Regions from separate parts of the Streptomyces sp. NPDC026589 genome, predicted to be linked through region 1. Evidence: riboswitches for the same ligand, from Rfam matches in the RefSeq annotation. Region 1 holds a riboswitch; each other region holds the start of a gene.

Region 1 (2,259 bases):
AGCGCAACAGGGTCGACTTCCCGCTGCCGTTGGGACCGACCAGGCCGACGAGCTGCCCGTCGGCCGCGCCCAGGGTGACCTGGTCCACGAGCCGTGCACCGGCGATCTCGACGGTCAGCGCGTCGATGTCGATCCGCATCAGATGCCTCCGAAGGAGTAGGAGCGCCGGCGCATGAGGAGAATGAAGCAGGGAACGCCGATGACCGCGGTGAGGACGCCCACCGGCAGCTCGGCCGGTGCCAGCACCACGCGCGAGAGGACATCCACCCAGATCAGCAGGACGGCTCCCGCCAGAGGGGCTACGGCCAGGAGCCGGCGGTGGTCCGCGCCGACCAGCATCCGTGCGGCGTGCGGGACCATCAGGCCGACGAAGCCGATCGCTCCGCTCACCGCGACGACCGCCCCGGTGACGGCCGCGGAGACGAGGAAGAGCTCCTTGCGCAGCCTCCCGGGATCGACCCCGAGTGCGGCGGCGGTCTCGTCGCCCATGGCGAGGGCGTTCAGGCGCCGTGCCGACCAGCCGAGGTGCGCGAGGCCGGCGAGCACCGCTCCGGCGGCGATCGGCACGGCGGCCCAGTTGGCCCCGCTCAGGCTGCCGAGCAGCCACATCATCGCGGAGCGGGCCGCTTCCCCGCGCTCGGCAGCGAACACCATGAACGTGGTGACGGCGGAGAACCCGTAGTACATCGCGGTCCCCGTCAGGACGAGCCGCAGCGGGGTCAGTCCGCGTTCGGTACGGGCCACCGCGTACACGAGCAGCATGGCGAGGAGCGCGGAGAGGAACGCCGCCGTGGACAGCGCCCAGATGCCCAGCGCCCCCAAGGCACCGAAGATGAGTACGGCGTTGGCGCCGACCGCCGCGCCCGAGGAGATACCGAGGACGAACGGGTCGGCCAGCGCGTTGCGCACCATGGCCTGGACGGCGACGCCAATGGCGGACAGGCCGGCCCCGACGACGGCCGCCAGCACGGCTCGTGGCAGGCGCAGTTCCCAGACGATGGTGTAGGCCGGGACCTCGTCGGGGCCGATGGCCCCGCCGGTCAGCCCTGCCCACAGGTAGCGCGTCACCTCCGCCCAGGAGAGCCCCGACGCCCCGAGTGCCGCCCCGCAGAGGAGGGAGAGGGGCAGGGCCGCGCACAGGCCGGCCAGGAGGAACGGCAGGGGTACGCGCCGGGGTGGAGCCGGTCCGGTGCCGACGTACGCGGGGCGCGACGGCTTGGAGGGTATGCGGTCGAGTGACGTGGCCACAGGCCGGTCGCTTTCGCCTCGGGCCGTGCGTCGCGCGATGAGGAGCGGCCCCGGACGGCGGCCGCCCCGCGCAGCGCCCATTCGCAGTCCACGGCGAATCGTCAGGAGCCTTCTCGGCCACGGGTGATCGGGCTCACGGAGCCTGGAGGCTCCGTCTACCGTTGCGGGTCAGCGCCGGATTTCGACCGGACTTCCCCCGTGGCGGAACGCAGCCTAGCGCGTGCGTTCCCCCTCCCCCGGCGGAGGGTGAACGGCAGCGGCACACGGAAGGTTCTGTCGCCCTCCCCGAGGCGGGAGGGAGGCCCGGATGAGTCCGGATGCCTCCACGGTGTTCACCAGCTGATGCGGGCCGCCACCGGGAGGTGGTCGCTGCCGGTCGCGGGCAGCAGCCACGAGCTCTCCGGCTCCACGCCCCGGACCAGGATCTGGTCGATCCGCACCACCGGGAAGGCGGCGGGCCAGCTGAAGCCGAACCCGTCGCCCGCCGCCTCCTGCACCGATCGCATCCGCGAGGTGATGCCCGCGTACGCGCGGTCGTCCAGGGTTCCGTTCAGATCGCCGAGCAGCACCACCCGCTCGTTCCGCTCGGCGGCGACGGCCCGGCCGAGCGACTGCGCGCCGGCGTCCCGTTGGCCCGACGAGAGGCCCGCCCGGGGATTCACCCGTACGGATCCGAGGTGCGTCACGTACACCGCCAGGGGCCCGTGGTCCGTGGCCACCGTGGTGCGCAGCCCCCGGTTGTACTCCAGTCTGACGTCGTCGGGCTTCGCGTCCCCCAGCGGTCCGGCGTCCATCTCGACGTCGACCGGGCGGGTGTCCGACAGCGGCAGCCCGCTCCACACGCCGACCGTGCCCAGCACCGTGTGGTGCGGGTACGTCGTCGCCAGCTCCTTCTCGTACGTCCTCCGGACCGCCGGGTCCAGCTCCTCCAGTGCCAGCACATCCGCACCGGAGGCGGCCAGGGCGCGTGCGGTGCCCGCCGCGTCGGGGTTGTCGGCGCCGACGTTGTGG
Region 2 (2,259 bases), on a different contig from region 1:
GATCGAGCCGTCCGCCACGAACGCGCCGAGGTTGACCGAGCCCAGGTTGCAGACGGCCGTCTCGCCGTCGTCCGTGACTTCGAGGATCTCCGTGCACAGGTTGGAGGAGTGCACGACCCGGCCCGGCTCGGCGGTCTGGTTCGCGGTCCGGTTGGAGGCGTCCTTGAACGTCATCCAGCCCTGGCCTGTCTGCGCGAGGGTCCGCATCATCCGGCCGTACAGCTCACGTGCCGGAATCGTCCTGCGCGCCAGGCCCTTGGCCTCGGCCGCCCGGTAGGCCGCGTCGAACGCGTCGCCCCACAGGTCGACCAGCTCGGGCACGTCGGCGGGGGAGAACAGCGACCACTCGGTGTCCGCGTCGACCCGGCGCATGAACTCGTCCGGGATCCAGTGCGCCAGGTTCAGGTTGTGCGTACGCCGCTGGTCCTCGCCCGTGTTGTCGCGGAGCTCCAGGAACTCCTCGATGTCCGCGTGCCAGGTCTCCAGGTAGACCGCCGCCGCGCCCTTGCGCCGGCCGCCCTGGTTCACCGCCGCGACGGAGGCGTCCAGCGTCTTCAGGAACGGCACGATGCCGTTGGAGTGCCCGTTGGTGCCCCGGATCAGCGACCCCCGGGCGCGGATGCGGGAGTACGAGAGACCGATGCCGCCCGCGTGCTTGGAGAGCCGCGCCACCTGGTGGTAGCGGTCGTAGATCGAGTCCAGCTCGTCCTTGGGCGAGTCCAGCAGATAGCAGGAGGACATCTGCGGGTGCCGGGTGCCGGAGTTGAAGAGCGTGGGGGAGGAGGGGAGGTAGTCCAGCCGGCTCATCAGCCCGTAGAGCGCGGCGACCTCGTCCAGCGCCCGCACCGACTCGTCCTCGGCGAGGCCCGCGGCCACGCGCAGCATGAAGTGCTGCGGGGTCTCGATGACCTGCCGGGAGATCGGGTGGCGCAGCAGGTAGCGGCTGTGCAGCGTCCGCAGACCGAAGTAGCCGAAGCGGTCGTCGGCGCCGTCCGCCAGGGCCTGTTCGACGAGCTTGTCCAGGGCGGCCGAGTGGAGCGCGACGAACGCGGCGGTGCGCTCCGCGATCAGGCCCTCGCGGTGGCCCACGGCGACCGAGGCGGAGAAGGACGTCGCGCCCTGGCCCGCGGCCTCGTCCGCGATCGTGCGGGTCAGCAGCCTGGCCGCCAGCCGGGAGTACGCCGGGTCCTCGGAGATGAGCCCCGCGGCGGCCTCGGTGGCCAGCGAGCGCAGCTCGGCCTCGTCGGAGCGGGCGTTGCGTCCGCGCAGCGCGGCGGCGGCGACCCGTCCGGGGTCGGTGTCGGGAAGATCGACGGTGAGGTCGGTCAGGGTCCGCAGCAGGGCGGTCCCGGGTCCGTCGTTCGTGCCTGCTCCGGACGTGGTGGAGGCAGCGGATTCGGTGGCTGAAACCGGATCGGCGGGCGCGATGGTCACTGGGCTTTCCCTCGCTCGGCAGGGGCCGGCGGCAGGCGGGGAAGCCGGGCAGCGCGAAACCCGGGGCAGGGCAGCACAGCTGACGGCGTCCACCGGCCTATCCGCGAGACCCGGACGTCTGGCGTCCGGTTCGGTCGAGCCGGACGCGCTGTCGACAGGTCTTCGGACTTGCGGGTGCGCAAAAGCGCACCGATCACACCGTTGCGGGACAGTTCCGGATTCGCACCGGATTCCCCTGCGGCGACAGCGAGGTCGAGCATACATGTGGGGGCCGCCGGATGAAGCGGCCCCCACATGTTGTGTCGCGGCGATTCAACGCGCCCCTCAGGAAGGCGCCTCCAGCTCCAGTCGGAAGGTCATGAGCCGTAGTGCCGGCACCGGTTCCCAGTCCCGTTCGGGGGTCCGTACGAAGCCGAGCCGACGGTAGATCCTATGGGCTCCGAGCATGCCCGGCCGCGTCGACAGCACCAGCGCCCGCACGCCGTCGGCGGACCGGGCGCGCTCGACGCACGCCCGCACGAGAGCCTCTCCCACGCCCCGCCCACGCCCATCGAGGGCCACCGCCAGCATCCGGAACTCGGCCTCGTCCGGACCGGCGATGTCGCGCCACGGGGTGCCGGGTGCGGCATACGTCACGCCGCCGAGCACCGCCCCGTCCACGTCGAGCGCGACGAGGACCTCGGCCTCGGCCGCACGCTGCTCCACCGCCCGCAGCTTGAGCAGATACGGATCCCGCGGGCCGTCCAGCAGACCGTCGCCGAGATACGCCTCGGCGATGATCCCGCCGAGGGCGGCGTACTCGCCGGGCTCCGCCGCCCTGATCGT
Region 3 (2,259 bases), on a different contig from region 1:
CCAGAACGACGATCTCCTCGGTCTTCTGCTGGGCGAAGGCGAGCCAGCGGGCGATCCCCGGATCGATGCCCTGCTCGGCGTCGGCGTCCAGCGGGACATGGAGGAGGGAGCAGGAGGCGGAGACGTCGACCCGGCCGGCGAGGCCGAGGAGGGTGCCGAGGGTGGCGAGCGACTTCTCGTAGTCGTTGATCCAGATGTTGCGGCCGTTCACGACACCGGCGACCAGGCGCTTGCCGGGCAGTCCGCCGGCCGCCGCGAGGTCGTCGAGGTTCCCCGCGCCGGACTCGGTGAAGTCCAGGGCCAGCCCGTCGACGGGGGCCTTGGCCAGGACCGCCAGCGCTTCGCCGAGCCGCCCGAAGTAGGAGGCGACCAGAAGTCGGGGCCGGTCGGCGTGTCCGCCGAGCTCGCGGTAGGCGCGGGCGGCGGCGTTCAGCTCGGCCGGGGTGCGGTCCTGGACGAGTGCGGGTTCGTCCAGCTGCACCCACGTGGCGCCCGCCGCGCGCAGGTCGGCGAGGACCTCGGCGTACACGGGAAGCAGCCGGTCCAGGAGAGTCAGCGGCTCGAAGTCCGCCGCCACCCCGGGGGCCGCCTTGGCGAGCAGGAGATAGGTGACGGGTCCGACCAGCACCGGCCGGGGCGTCAGACCGAGGGCCAGCGCCTCCTGGAACTCGGCGACCTGCTTGGCGGAGTCGGCGGCGAACGCCGTGTCCGGCCGCAACTCAGGTACCAGGTAGTGGTAGTTGGTGTCGAACCACTTCGTCATCTCCAGCGGGGCGACGTCCTGCGTGCCCCGGGCCATGGCGAAGTAGCCGTCGAGGGCGTCGACGTCGACGGCCTCGCGGTGCCGCTCGGGGACGGCGCCGACCATGACGCTGGTGTCCAGGACATGGTCGTAGTACGAGAAGTCACCGGTCGGCACCTCGTGGACTCCGGCCTCGGCGAGCCGCTGCCAGGTTCCCCGGCGCAGCTCGGCGGCGGTCTTACGGAGGACGTCGGCGTCGACGCGGCCCTTCCAGTAACCCTCGATGGCCTTCTTCAGTTCACGGTTTTGGCCCTGGCGGGGGTAGCCGTACACGGTGGCCTGTGCTGCCGCGGCTGCGGGCTTCGCTGTCACGTGACTCTCCTTCGCGAGCGTGTCTGCGGGACAGACCCCGGGACGGGACGCGGACGCGGAGGGATGACGCATCGGGCGGAGACCGGGACACGTGGAACCGTGTCCGTCCGCCCGGTGGTTACGCCGACCCGCCCACGAGGTCACCGAGATCTCCGCACGCGAACGGTCGCGTGCGGGCAACGGGCAGGTCTTCGGACTCGCGGGCACGTCTGCCGGGGCAGACACCTAATGACCGTCGCTTCCCAGACCCGGCCGGGCCCAGTGCGTATGACGGCGGTCGTTCCCACTCACCGCTGCGGGGCAGTCCCGGATTCCCACCGGGTTCCCTCTTACGACACCCTGCCTGGCGGACAGGGCGAACCAGCTGCGCCGATCAGCCTAAGCGGACGCCCGGCCCGCGCACACCGTTGTTCACACTTCGGATGGTGACGTGAGACACGGGTCGGTGAACTCCCCCGACGCCGGCTCGGACTCCGTCGCGGCGGGACGCCGCGCCACGCCCGTTCCCCGCTCGTTCGGCCGTTCGTCAGCCGCGTGCTGACCACTGGTCAGGTCGGCCGCGTCCACTGGAGGTGACAGTGACACAGATGTAACCGAATGGCGTAGGGACTGCGGAACCACCGAGCGTCACAAGCCGTTCTTCTTCCCACTACACGGCCGCCGACCCGCGGCGAGGCCGACCGAGGAAACGGAATACGCCAGATGAAGAAGACAGTCGGGTGGGCCCAGGACGGCGACGACTGGACGATCACCGTGAACGGCACGCTGTATCGCGCGATCGAACGACCGGCGGACGGCCGGGTGCACGACTACCTGGTGCGGGGCGACGACCTCACCGCCGAATGCCCGAGCCTGGGGCACGGGCTCGGCGTGATCAGGGCGCACGAGACCCGGCGCTGACACCCCCGACACTCCCTGACACCCCTGACGCCCCTGTTGGTCCGACGACGGGGTGCGGAGGCCCTCGCCGCCCGCGCCTCGACGTGGACCCGTCAGTCATCGGCCGTCAGTCGCCGCCCGCGCCGGGCGGTCGGCTCAGCAGGTAGGTGTCCATGATCCAGCCGTGCCGTTCGCGCGCCTCCGCACGCAGCCCGCTGATCCGGCCGGCCACCTCGTCCAGCGGGCCGGAGACCAGGATCTCCTCC

The links. Region 1 has a riboswitch for cobalamin ahead of AB0F29_RS34735 (iron ABC transporter permease). Riboswitches for the same ligand answer to the same signal wherever they lie in the genome.
Region 2: another riboswitch for cobalamin. It lies ahead of AB0F29_RS31120 (ribonucleoside-diphosphate reductase subunit alpha); the one in region 1 lies ahead of AB0F29_RS34735 (iron ABC transporter permease).
Region 3: another riboswitch for cobalamin. It lies ahead of metE (5-methyltetrahydropteroyltriglutamate--homocysteine S-methyltransferase); the one in region 1 lies ahead of AB0F29_RS34735 (iron ABC transporter permease).

The regions. Positions count from the first base shown of each region.
Region 1 is NZ_JBEZYG010000028.1:50,408-52,666, forward strand. Features, by position in the region: gene AB0F29_RS34730 (ABC transporter ATP-binding protein) at 1-139, opposite strand, end outside; gene AB0F29_RS34735 (iron ABC transporter permease) at 139-1,248, opposite strand; cobalamin riboswitch at 1,349-1,477, opposite strand; gene AB0F29_RS34740 (endonuclease/exonuclease/phosphatase family protein) at 1,581-2,259, opposite strand, start outside.
Region 2 is NZ_JBEZYG010000022.1:70,626-72,884, reverse strand. Features, by position in the region: gene AB0F29_RS31120 (ribonucleoside-diphosphate reductase subunit alpha) at 1-1,434, opposite strand, end outside; cobalamin riboswitch at 1,570-1,706, opposite strand; gene AB0F29_RS31115 (GNAT family N-acetyltransferase) at 1,759-2,259, opposite strand, start outside.
Region 3 is NZ_JBEZYG010000032.1:76,283-78,541, forward strand. Features, by position in the region: gene metE (5-methyltetrahydropteroyltriglutamate--homocysteine S-methyltransferase) at 1-1,114, opposite strand, end outside; cobalamin riboswitch at 1,279-1,494, opposite strand; gene AB0F29_RS36815 (hypothetical protein) at 1,817-2,014, shown strand; gene cobF (precorrin-6A synthase (deacetylating)) at 2,121-2,259, opposite strand, start outside.